4 regions of the Agrobacterium sp. 22-3639C2 genome follow, and region 3 is predicted to be linked to each of the others. Evidence: predicted binding sites of a transcription regulator. Region 3 holds the regulator's gene; each other region holds the start of a gene.
The links. Region 3 encodes PhoB, which activates phosphate uptake and scavenging genes when phosphate is short. Its sites were predicted from a motif close to TGTCATNNANCTGTCAT; they were not measured.

Region 1 (2,992 bases), on a different contig from region 3:
TGTGCCGAGCGCCATGGCCGACTGGCACGAGATCACCACCCAGAACGGCACGTAGAAGCTCTCTCCAAGATGCCCCTGGCTGAACAGCAGCACAGCGATGATGCCCATGGTCTTCTGTGCGTCATTGCCGCCGTGGCCGAGCGAATAGAGCGAGGCGGAAATGAACTGCATGATGCGGAAGGTGCGATCCACGGCGAAGGGCGTCTGGCGCACGAACAGCCAGGAGACGGCAAGCACCAGCAGCAGTGCCAGGAAAAAGCCGATGGCCGGCGACATGAAGATCGCGCCCACGGTTTTCAGAAGACCCGACCAGACGATGGAATTGAAACCGACCTTCGCAAAGCCCGCACCGACGAGACCGCCGATCAAGGCATGTGACGAGCTGGAGGGAATGCCGAAAATCCAGGTGATGATATTCCAGACGATGGCGCCCATCAATGCCGCGAAGATGACCTGCGGGGAGACGATGGCCGGATCGATGATGCCGGTTCCGAGCGTTTCGGCCACATGCAGGCCGAAGAACAGGAAGGCGATGAAATTGAAAAAGGCCGCCCATGCCACCGCATATTGCGGGCGCAATACACGGGTGGAGACGATGGTGGCGATGGAATTTGCGGCGTCGTGGAGACCGTTCAGAAAATCAAAGAACAGCGCGATGGCGATAAGGCCGACAAGCAGTGGCAGTGCAAGCGCGACATCCATCAGACGTTCTCGATAACGATGCCGCTGATCTCGTTCGCCACGTCCTCGAAGCGGTCGACGACCTTTTCGAGTTCGCCGTAGATCTCGCTGCCGATCATATAGGCCATGGCATTGCCGGTCGCACCATGGCGCCGGAAGAGGTCCTTCAGGCCCTGGTCATGAAGCTCGTCGGAGCGCCCTTCGACGCGGGTAACCTCTTCGGCAATCACCGACAGGCGCTGGGCATTGGTGCCGACCTTTTCCAGAAGCGGGATGGCTTCGGCGATGAGGCTTGCCGCACGCACGATCTCGTGGCCCATCTCGCGCATCAGCGGGTCGAATTCGGTTTGCTCGAACAGCCGGATCGTCTTGACGGTCTTGTGCATCATGTCGATGGCGTCATCCATGGACTGGATGAGGTCCTTGATATCGCCACGATCAAAGGGCGTTATGAAGCTGCGGCGCACCGCAAGCAGAACGTCGCGGGTAATATCATCCGCCTGGTCTTCGAGGGCGACGATAAGGTCGCAGTTTTTCTCGACGTCGACGCCGCTCAGAAGGTGGTCCAGAGCTGCGGCGGCTTTGACGACCGTTTCCGAATGTTTGCTAAACATGTCGAAGAAACGGTCCTCGCGCGGCATCAGCTTGCGAAAAATGCTCATCATGCGAATTGGCCCTCAATGGCGCTTTATTAGTTGTGGGGGGTGATTGTCATAAAACTGTCATAAATGCACGCGGGGCATTGATGCAACCCGGAAAATCGGCAGTATCAACGGATATGAAATCCATGAAGAAAAGCCGGAAAGCCCGTCCGGCGCGTTCCCTGACATTGCTCCAGCAACTTGCTGCTGTTCCTGAAAAGCTGTTCACCGGCTCTTTCCGGCAGCAATATGCCGCCTTATGCTTCCGTTATACCGGAAGCGGCGAAGAGATCGAAATTCTCGTCGTCACCTCCCGCACCAGCGCACGCTGGATCATTCCGCGCGGCTGGCCGATGAAACGCAAGAAGCCGCATGAGGCTGCCGCGATCGAGGCGTGGGAGGAAGCGGGCGTTCGTGGCCGCGTGAGGAAGGACGCTGTTGGCCGCTACACCTATCTCAAGATGCTCGACAATTGCGATGTCGTTCCCTGCGTTGTCGATGTCTTCCAGATCGAGATCACCGGGGAGGAAACGAGTTTCAAGGAGCGCGGCGAACGCCTTCTGGAATGGGTTCGCCCGGACGAGGCAGCAAGGCGCGTCCGGGAAATCGAACTGAAATCGCTTCTGGTCGACTTCCGCCCGAGGGGGAAGAGGAAACGCCTGACCGAAGAAAAGTCCTGACGGCAGACGTCACCAGCGAACCTAGGATGGTGAAGATGGACGTTTGGTCGATCCGGTCTCCCCCATCTCGTCCGGTGCCTTCGGTAGCAGGCGGGCGAAACGCCGGGTGATGCTGTCGATGTAAGACAGGATTGTCGGCACCACGATCAGGGTGAGCAGGGTCGAGCTGATGAGGCCGCCGATTACTGCGTGCGCCATTGGCGCGCGCTGCGCCCCGCCACCGCCCACGGCCAGCCCGAGCGGAATCATGCCGAAGATCATCGCAAGCGTCGTCATGATGATCGGGCGGAAGCGGATGATGCCGGCGCTCGCCAGCGCTTCGTTGAGCGAAAGTCCACGCTTCCTTTCGCGGTTGGCGAAATCGACAAGCAGGATGCCGTTCTTTGTAACGAGGCCCATCAGCATGATGAAGCCGATCAGCGAGAACATGTTGATCGTGCTGCCGGCAACCAAGAGCCCGACGAGGACGCCGATGAGAGATAGCGGCAGCGACGCCATGATGGCGAGCGGTTGGAGGAAGCTGCCGAATTGCGAGGCGAGCACGATGTAGATGAAGATGACCGCCATTGCGAGCGCGGTTACCATGTGGCCAACCGTCTCCTCCATGGTTTCGGCGTCGCCGCCGAAGCGGATACGGTAGCCGTCCGGCAGGTCGCGGGCGGCGGTAAGGGTTTTCAACACATCTGTCACTTCGCCAAGCGCTCGTCCGGATATGTTGGCCGAAACCAGCACCTCGCGGCGATTGTCGATGCGGCGGATTTCGGCGGGTGCTTCCACGGTGGTGATATCGGCGACCTGATCCAGACGTACCATCAGGGGCGAGCCGTTGGATGCCGTGCGGCTGGTGGCGATCATCAACTCGCTGATCCTCGTCATGTCGGCACGCCGCTCGCCGGGCAGGCGCACGACGATGTCGTAGCTGTTACCGCCCGCATCCGTCCATTTCGACACGTCCTCACCGGCGATGAGCGGCGAGAGCGCTGCGGCAAG
Region 2 (2,992 bases), on a different contig from region 3:
TGCCGTCGTGTGCGCCTGGGTCGGGATTTGTGCTTTGGAGAGTGAGGCAGTGCCGTATGGCGACGACATTTCCGCGATCTGGATCCCGAAAGCGGCAGTTTAGATGGAGATGGCGACCCCTGCAGGATTCGAACCTGCGACATTCGACTTAGAAGGTCGACGCTCTATCCAGCTGAGCTAAGGGGCCGTCGTGCCGGACTATTATTGCTCCGGCTGAAAATCGTTCAGTGCGTCTTCTTCAATGCGTCCAGGGCTGGGTGCGGTTGAAGCGGAAATTATCCGTGTAGGATACAACCTTGCGGGTTGCTTCCTTTGGCTGGATGACGCGGTATTCGATGCCCTTGCGCTGCGCATAGGCTTCGGCCTGTTCCTGCGTCTCGAATGTCAGCTTGACCTGCTGCTTCATGTCGGATGTCGAGGTGTATCCCATGATCGGATCGATCTTGCGCGGGACCTCAGCGTCGAATTCCAGAACCCAGACATTGGTTTTCGCCTTGCCGGATTGCATGGCGGTCTTTGCAGGGCGGTAAATCTTCGCAGACATGTCGAAACTGCTCCGGTTGGGCGGTGGGGCATGCGCCCCGGATTACTATTCACGTACCTGAATAGAATAACCAAATCGTGTCAGGAACGCTGAATTTGAAATGGACCGACTCCATGTGAGAGTCAAGACGATTATCCCTTGCGGCCTCTTCACGGTCCCATCGCGTTGCATGAGTTTTCAACAATCGAGACAATGGGCTCAACAAAGATGAATTTCCCTGTTGCGGACTGCGGGTGAACCGTGTATTCCCCAGCCATCGCCTCGGCGGAGTGTAGCGCAGTCTGGTAGCGCATCTGGTTTGGGACCAGAGGGTCGGGAGTTCGAATCTCTCCACTCCGACCATTTAAAGCGAAACATTCGCTTGTCGGTGTAACCCCTTCAAATAAAAGCTTCCGTTCAGTCCGCTGAAGGTCCGGCCAATGTGCTTTCGGCCGTGCCGATCGTCATGACATTGCCGCGCCATGCAACCGCGCTGCCGATCCAGCTGCGTACCCAGACGAATGGCATGATGACATCCCGCGCGACCATTGCCGGAAGGGTATAGAGGGATACCGGCCACCGGTTGAGAGCTGCGAGCGCCAGTTCCGGGCCATACATGATGGCGAGTACGGCAATCGCGGTGACGGCAAGGTTCACATCCGCGGCAACGGCGGCAGCGAGTGCGAAGAGGAGCGGGGGAAGCGCGCCGGTGAGGATTTCCGGGGCGAAATATTGCGGGAAGGTGACGCGCCGCAGCCGCGCCCAGCGGGTCTGCCGCGACCAGATCTCACCGGCATGGCGCTGTCCGAGCGGCTGCTCGAACGGGGCCGACACCAGGTGTACCTTGCGGCCGGCATTTCTGACCAGCTTCGTGGAAGCGGCATCTTCGGCGATTTCGGCGGCGAGCGCGCGGATGCCGCCGCGCTCTTCCAGGAATGGCTTGTTCCACAACATCGATTTGCCCTGCGCGAAGCCCATGCCGATGGCTTCCGCCGCATATTGCCAGCGGCCTTGCGAGCCGTTGAGGAAGGCGCATTCCACGTGCGCCCAGAAGCCATTCGGCCGGGAGCCGAGCGGTGGCGAGCAGACCAGTCCGCTATCCGGCCGCCAGGCCGACATCATGGTTTCGATATAGGATTGCGGCATCAAAACATTGGAATCGGCCAGAATGACCCATTCGTGCCGGGCAGCACGCCAGCCCTTGACGCAATTGTTCAGTTTGGGATTGGCGCTGATGCGATCATCGCCGATGAGCAATTGCGCTGAAACTGCGGGGAAGGCCGCGCTTGCCTTGCGCACTTCCTCGATCACGGGATCGAACTCGTCGGCGACGCAGAACAGAAGCTCATAGTCCGGCCAGTTGAGCTGGAAGGCGCGCGACAGCGTCAGCGGTGTGAAAGTTTCGATGCCGCGCAGCGGCACCACCAGTGATACCGGCGGTTTCTGCCGGACAAGTGCGTTGTCCGTATCGCATCTTTTCAGCCGCCAGCCTGCCAGAACGACGCCGAGAAGATTGAAGGCGAGGAGCAGAATTGCGCAAAGGGCAAAAACAGTTTCCATGCTGGCCAGTTCCACTCCCAAGCTTTCAGCGGTTTACCCGCCAACCGATTCCATGGAATTCGTCATTGCGGATTATAACGTTTGCATGACAGTTACATGTCATGTTCCGCAGGCAGGATCCGACTTCGGTCGTTCATGCGCCCCTGGCGCACGGGTCGATGCCGCGTTTGTTACCGAGAAAGCGTGAACGGTTTTTGCAGACTACCTCTTCGCTAGGGGAGACGGTCGTTTGCCTGGTTGAATGCCATAACGACGAAGCGGGCGTGTCGCGCTATCAGGAATAGTCACGTCGAAACACCGATTGTAAGACAGAAATCTATCCGAGTATTGACTGCCGGTGCATGGGGAAAATTAAGACGGTGTATCTCACAGCAACCTCCCGATCCCTGTGCGCCCGGCCATTTGAATAGGACGAAGCTCAGGCTTCAATCAAACGGGCGATCCACGCAGGTGGATTGCCCGTTGTTTTGACCTCTGGAGCCATGTTGATGAACGCAGATCGACTTGCCGCTCATCCGGTTGTCATCACCGTAAGTGATTGATATTTAGTCGATAATATTCACAAAGCTTTCCGCTTGACGAGCTAGTGGATGTTCAGAATATGCGCGTGGCTGCTTGCGACCAGAAACGATTCCCGCGCTTTTTCGATGTCGCATTTTCCGGCGATAGCATCGAGACAGTTCCTGCGTGCGTCCTCATATTCCGGTCCGTGTTCGTCCGGCCAGCGGTACATCAACATGTCCAGCGCCACCAGAGGGCTGTAGATTTCCACCGCTGCGGATAGCGGCAGGTGGATCGCCACCGGCTTCATCCACGAGGCGTGGTGACACGGCTCCGTTTTGTTAATCAGCATGTCATTCTCCTCCCTGTTTCATGCGCCTTGACGGCAGATTTCACTCCCATGCGCGA
Region 3 (2,992 bases):
CGCTGTTGGGCACGCGCATGCAGGCCAAGCCGGAGGAATAGACCATGACACAGACAACGACCCATTCGCATATCCTGTCTGCCTATGACGACGAACTGAAGTTTCTGACGCGCCGCATCGCCGAAATGGGCGGTCTTGCCGAGCAGATGTGCGGTGACGCCGTGCGCGCACTCGTCAATTCCGATGCTGCGCTCGCGCAGAAGGTCATTTCGGACGATACCATTCTCGACCATGCTGAGCGCGAAATTGGCGACAAGGCGATCGTAACCATCGCCAAGCGTCAGCCGATGGCGGCAGACCTTCGCGAGATCATCGGCACCCTGCGTATCGCCGCCGATCTCGAACGCGTCGGCGATCTTGGCAAGAACACGGCCAAGCGCGTTATCGCTGTCGCCGGCACCGGCGTTCCGCGCAAGCTCGCCCGCGGCATCGAGCATCTGTCCGACCTGGCGCTGGTGCAGCTCAAGGAAGTCCTCGACGTCTATTCCACGCGTTCCGCCGAAAAGGCCAATGCGATCCGTGAACGCGACGAGGAAATCGATGCCATGTACACGTCGCTCTTCCGGGAGCTTCTGACCTACATGATGGAAGACCCGCGCAACATCACCACCTGCACGCATCTTCTGTTCTGCGCCAAGAACATCGAGCGTATCGGCGATCATGCGACGAATATCGCAGAGACGATCTATTACATGACCACTGGCAGCCAGCCGGAGGGCGAGCGTCCGAAGGACGACAGTTCCAACACGCTTGGTTCGGTGACCGAGTAACAGACAAGCAGAAGCTTGCGGAGTTCAGCATATGGTGCCCAAGATTGCAGTTGTGGAAGACGAGGAAGCGCTGAGCGTCCTGCTTCGTTACAATCTCGAGGCTGAGGGATACGACGTCGACACGATACCCCGTGGCGATGAGGCGGAAATCAGGCTGCAGGAGCGCATTCCGGATCTTCTCATCCTGGACTGGATGTTGCCCGGTGTCTCCGGTATCGAACTGTGCCGGCGCTTGAGAATGCGGCCGGAAACAGAACGCCTGCCCATCATCATGCTGACGGCGCGTGGCGAAGAGAGCGAACGGGTTCGCGGTCTCGCTACGGGCGCTGACGATTATGTCGTCAAGCCGTTCTCGACGCCGGAACTCATGGCCCGGGTCAAGGCCATGTTGCGCCGGGCCCGTCCGGAGGTTCTGTCGTCGGTGCTCAAATGCGGCGATATCGAACTGGACCGCGAGACCCATCGCGTTCACCGCAAAAGCCGCGAAGTGCGTCTCGGCCCGACGGAATTCCGCTTGCTGGAATTCCTGATGACGTCGCCGGGTCGGGTGTTTTCCCGCTCGCAATTGCTGGATGGCGTCTGGGGTCATGATATCTATGTCGACGAGCGTACTGTCGATGTGCATGTCGGACGTCTGCGCAAGGCCCTGAACTTCTCGCACATGCAGGATGTCATCCGCACGGTGCGTGGTGCGGGATATTCGATGGAAGCCTGAGCGAAGCGGAACCAGATAGTTTCGCTGGCGAAGTAGTGCACAAAAAAATCAGGAAGCCCGAAATCTGAAACGATTTCGGGCTTTTTCTATATGAGTATCCGCCAAACTCGATGCCATTATCCGTTTTGACCGGAGAAGATCGGCTGCGCGTTGAAATCCGGATTGAGGGGTCACGCCCAATAGTAAGGGGAAAGGGTGCGGCCTGCCATCAAGCCGCCCAGAAAGCCGCTTTATTTTTGTCATAAAAAAACGGGCCCGAAGGCCCGTAATTTTTGAGTGCTGAATGCGTGCCGCAACACTCAAGCCTTGCGGCGCTCGCTCACCGGCTGGTAGGCGAGTTTCGCATGGAACTTGCAATAGGGCGAAGATTCCAGCGCTTCACAACCGCAGAAATGGAAGTCGTCCTTCAGCGGATCGCCAACCGGCCATTTGCAGGTGCGCTCGGTCAGTTCCGTCAGCGTCAGGCGACGGGAAATCGGCGTGACAACGTTCTTGGAAGGAACGTAATCGAGAACCTGCGCGGTCTCGATATCGATCTCCTCGTGCAGCGCCGTTGCCGCGTTCGAACGGGTGAGGATGCGTGCCGGTGCCGCGTTGACGCGACCTGCGAAAGTCGTCGCACGCGGGGCAGGGGCAGCGGTGCGCTTCGGCGCGGAGCGTGCCGAAGTCACTGGACCGCCAGCCTTGACGCGTCCCGGCAGATTGAGACGATGGACCTTGCCGATCACGGCATTACGGCTGACGCCGCCCAGCTGCGCTGCAATCTGGCTGGCGCTAAGGCCCTCGGACCACAATTTCTTGAGCTTTTCGACTCGTTCGTCTGTCCAGTTCATGCCGCTTCTCCGCTTGTCGCGTGTATTTTCGGCAGAATCCCTCTCCGTCTCGCGCGCATGCCGCAAGCGTGGTTTCCGCCTGATTTTCGGTGACTAGTTCCGCCGCAATGCAGTCTAGTAATTAGCGATTAACCTAGTGCCAGCCCGACTCCGTGGCAAGAGTCGCGGGAATCATCTGGAATCGATTTTCCGGTTTTCCCCAACTTGCTGGCGTATTGAGTCTGAAAGGCAACACCTTGGGGCTGGCCCGCCGCCGCATACTAGTGCTTGAGAAGCCCGGGAAACGCTGACTTTTGTTGACATCGGCAAACGAAGTGACAATAGTGCCCCTGCCGCCGCAAGGCGGCATTTTGATTTTCAGGCGAGGGATAACCCCGCAAGCCTATTGACAACAGTTTGACAGCGCATCTGCGCAAGGAGTGATACAGCCATGGCCGAAGCCGGCGCGCCATTGTTTGATACGTTCTCAAGAGCCCCCCTGCGCTTCGAGCGCGGTGAGGGTGTATGGCTGTTCACGGAAAGCGGCGAGCGATATCTGGATTTTGCGGCCGGTGTTGCTGTCAACTCGCTGGGCCACGCCCATCCTCACCTCGTTGATGCGATCAAGACGCAGGCCGAGAAGGTCTGGCACGTCTCGAACCTTTATGAAGTACCGGGACAGGAAAAACTCGCCA
Region 4 (2,992 bases), on a different contig from region 3:
GGTGCCTTCTTCCAGAAGCACCTGTGCGGCGCGCAGCACGCGCTCGTCTTCGCCTTCAGCAAAGATGATGCGCTTCTTTTCGGCAACCTTGGCGGCGTTGAAGACCGGTTTCATGATGAAGCCGGAACGCCAGACGAAGCGGTTGAGCTGGTCGAGATAGGCTTCGAAATCGCTGATTGGCCGGGCGGCGACGCCGCTTGCGGCGGCAGCACGGGCAACGGCCGGCGCGATGCGCAGGATGAGGCGCGGATCGAAAGGCGAGGGAATGAGGTAGTTCGGGCCGAAGATCGGCGTTTCGCCGCTATAGGCCTTGGCGGCGACTTCCGAGACTTCTTCGCGGGCAAGCTCGGCAATGGCCTGCACGGCGGCCATCTTCATTTCCTCGTTGATCGTGGTTGCGCCGCAATCCAGCGCGCCGCGGAAGATATAGGGGAAGCACAGCACGTTGTTGACCTGGTTCGGGAAATCCGAACGGCCGGTGCAGATCATCGCATCCGGGCGGGCAGCACGGGCCACTTCCGGCATGATTTCCGGATTGGGGTTGGCAAGTGCCAGGATCAGCGGATTTTCCGCCATGCGCTCCAGAAGTTCCGGCTTCAGCACGCCTGCCGCCGAAAGACCGAGGAAGACATCGGCGCCGTCGATCGAGTCGGCCAGAACCCGCTTGTCGGTCTTTTGCGCGTAAACTTCCTTCCACTCGTCCATCAGCGAGTTGCGGCCGTCATAAACGAGGCCCTCGATATCGTGGACCCAGATGTTTTCTTTCTTTGCGCCCATGGCGACAAGCAGATTGAGGCAGGCAAGGGCTGCCGCACCGGCGCCGGAGGCAACGATCTTGACGCTCGAAAGCGATTTTCCAGCCAGTTCCAGCGCGTTGGTGACGGCGGCGGCGACGATGATCGCCGTGCCGTGCTGATCGTCGTGGAAGACCGGGATGTTCATCTTCTCGCGCAGCTGGCGCTCCACCTCGAAACATTCGGGCGCCTTGATGTCTTCAAGGTTGATGCCGCCGAAGGTGGGTTCCAGCGCTGCGATGGTGGAGACCATGTCGTTGATGCCGGGCGCATCGATCTCGATATCGAAAACGTCGATGCCGGCGAATTTCTTGAAGAGGACGGCCTTGCCCTCCATAACAGGCTTGGACGCAAGCGGGCCGATATTTCCAAGGCCAAGCACTGCCGTACCGTTGGAAATCACTGCAACGAGATTGGCGCGGGCGGTATATTCCGCTGCCATTTCCGGATTTTCATGGATGGCGAGGCAGGGGGCGGCGACACCCGGCGAGTAGGCAAGCGCCAGATCGCGCTGGTTGCCAAGGGGCTTGGTGGCCTGGATTTCCAGCTTGCCGGGGCGCGGGTAGCGGTGGAAAAAGAGCGCCTGTTCCTCGATGTCGGCCTTTGCCGTGTTGGCGGGCGTGTTGTTCTTATCGTGAGAGGTCATGTCTTCCACCGTCATGTCTGGTTCAATTCCGGCCCTCTGAATACAACAAACTTTCCCGTGGTACAGCCGTTATTTGCCGCCCGCTTATGCAAATGCGGGCATGGCTTATTCGCGTTTTCGTGATGCCATCAGTCATATTCCATACAAAAACCGGCCATTGTCATGTTGCTGCAACACGAGTCTGGTTCTGAGAGGGAAGAAAGCCGCAGGGACGCAACCGAACAAGGGGATTAAATCCGTGGCCGGTCAAATTGAAACCAGACAGTTCAGAACGCTTTTCATTTCGGATGTCCATCTCGGTTCCAAGGCGGCCAAGACGGATTTTTTGCTCGACTTCCTGAAACATCACGAGGCCGATACGATCATCCTGGTCGGTGACATCATCGACGGCTGGCGCCTGCGCCGCAGCTGGTACTGGCCGCAGGGCTGCAACGACGTGGTGCAGAAGTTGTTGCGCAAGGCCCGCAAGGGAACACGTATCGTTTACATTCCCGGCAACCACGATGAATTCCTGCGCGAGTTTCCGGGCATGCATTTCGGCGGTATCGAAGTGGCCGAGCGCATGATCCACGAGGCTGCAGACGGCAAGAAATATCTCATCATCCATGGCGACGAGTTCGACGTGGTGGTGCGCAATGCCCGCCTTCTCGCCTATCTCGGTGACTGGGCCTACGACGCGGCGATTGCGATCAACATCGTCCTTGCTGCGGTGCGCCGCCGCATCGGCCTGCCTTACTGGTCGTTCTCGGCCTGGGCGAAATTGCAGGTCAAACACGCCGTCAACTTCATCGGCGAGTTCCAGCGCGTAGTGGCCGACGAGGCGCGCCGCAACAATGTGGATGGTGTGATCTGTGGCCATATCCACCACGCCGTGATGGAAGACATGGACGGCATCCGCTACATCAACACCGGCGACTGGGTGGAAAGCTGCACGGCGATTGCCGAAAATGCCGATGGCACTTTCGAGCTGATCACCTGGATGCAGACGAGCGATGTCCCTTCGCAGACATCGGACGAGATGGAGCCGGTGGATATTCCAGGTCTGATTGGCAAGCACGCGGCCTGATTGGGGTTGGTTCAGCAGGCAGGGCGATCCCTAAGCGCGGGATGGTTCAGCTCTCTGTCGTCATCCTTGGGCTTGTCCCAAGGATTTGCAACCGATTGATTTCGCGCGACGTGGATAGATCCTCGGGACAAGCCCGAGGATGACGTCGAGTGTGAGGCGAGGCTGGTCATACAGTTTACGTGATACTGCAAAGATTATTGCGATGTTCGGCGTAGTGCTTTCACACGAAACCCGAACGACGGCTCTTATCCCCACAACTCCGGCTGCGGCGGATAAACCAGCGACCCCTCGTAAACGAGGCCCGGCTGCCGGTCCTGCCTGAGAATCAGCGGGCCGTCGAGATCGGAGAAGGCGGCTCCCTGGGCGGCCAGAACGGCGGGGGCCATGCCGAGCGAGGTGCCGAGCATGCAGCCGACCATGATGATGAAGCCTAGCCGCTCCGCCTCTGCCTTCATGACAAGTGCTTCCGTGAGACCGCCGGTCTTG

Region 1: a site for PhoB is predicted at 1,391-1,407, ahead of ACQZ6D_RS22270 (DUF47 domain-containing protein). Genes of this name have one in related genera too.
Region 2: a site for PhoB is predicted at 2,169-2,185, ahead of ACQZ6D_RS03810 (ceramide glucosyltransferase). Genes of this name have one in related genera too.
Region 4: a site for PhoB is predicted at 1,599-1,615, ahead of ACQZ6D_RS03040 (UDP-2,3-diacylglucosamine diphosphatase). Genes of this name have one in related genera too.

Annotation. Positions count from the first base shown of each region.
Region 1 covers NZ_JBNWDB010000005.1:411,457-414,448, forward strand. The annotation lists gene ACQZ6D_RS22265 (anion permease) at 1-702, opposite strand, end outside; gene ACQZ6D_RS22270 (DUF47 domain-containing protein) at 702-1,346, opposite strand; gene ACQZ6D_RS22275 (NUDIX domain-containing protein) at 1,460-2,002, shown strand; gene ACQZ6D_RS22280 (efflux RND transporter permease subunit) at 2,024-2,992, opposite strand, start outside.
Region 2 covers NZ_JBNWDB010000001.1:772,587-775,578, reverse strand. The annotation lists gene ACQZ6D_RS03830 (DUF429 domain-containing protein) at 1-103, shown strand, start outside; tRNA gene ACQZ6D_RS03825 (tRNA-Arg) at 111-187, opposite strand; gene ACQZ6D_RS03820 (ETC complex I subunit) at 239-544, opposite strand; tRNA gene ACQZ6D_RS03815 (tRNA-Pro) at 810-886, shown strand; gene ACQZ6D_RS03810 (ceramide glucosyltransferase) at 941-2,083, opposite strand; gene ACQZ6D_RS03805 (DUF982 domain-containing protein) at 2,667-2,936, opposite strand.
Region 3 covers NZ_JBNWDB010000003.1:532,477-535,468, reverse strand. The annotation lists gene phoU (phosphate signaling complex protein PhoU) at 45-770, shown strand; gene phoB (phosphate regulon transcriptional regulator PhoB) at 802-1,485, shown strand; gene ACQZ6D_RS15595 (GcrA family cell cycle regulator) at 1,785-2,318, opposite strand; gene ACQZ6D_RS15590 (aspartate aminotransferase family protein) at 2,749-2,992, shown strand, end outside.
Region 4 covers NZ_JBNWDB010000001.1:615,092-618,083, reverse strand. The annotation lists gene ACQZ6D_RS03045 (NADP-dependent malic enzyme) at 1-1,440, opposite strand, end outside; gene ACQZ6D_RS03040 (UDP-2,3-diacylglucosamine diphosphatase) at 1,670-2,506, shown strand; gene dgcA (N-acetyl-D-Glu racemase DgcA) at 2,752-2,992, opposite strand, start outside.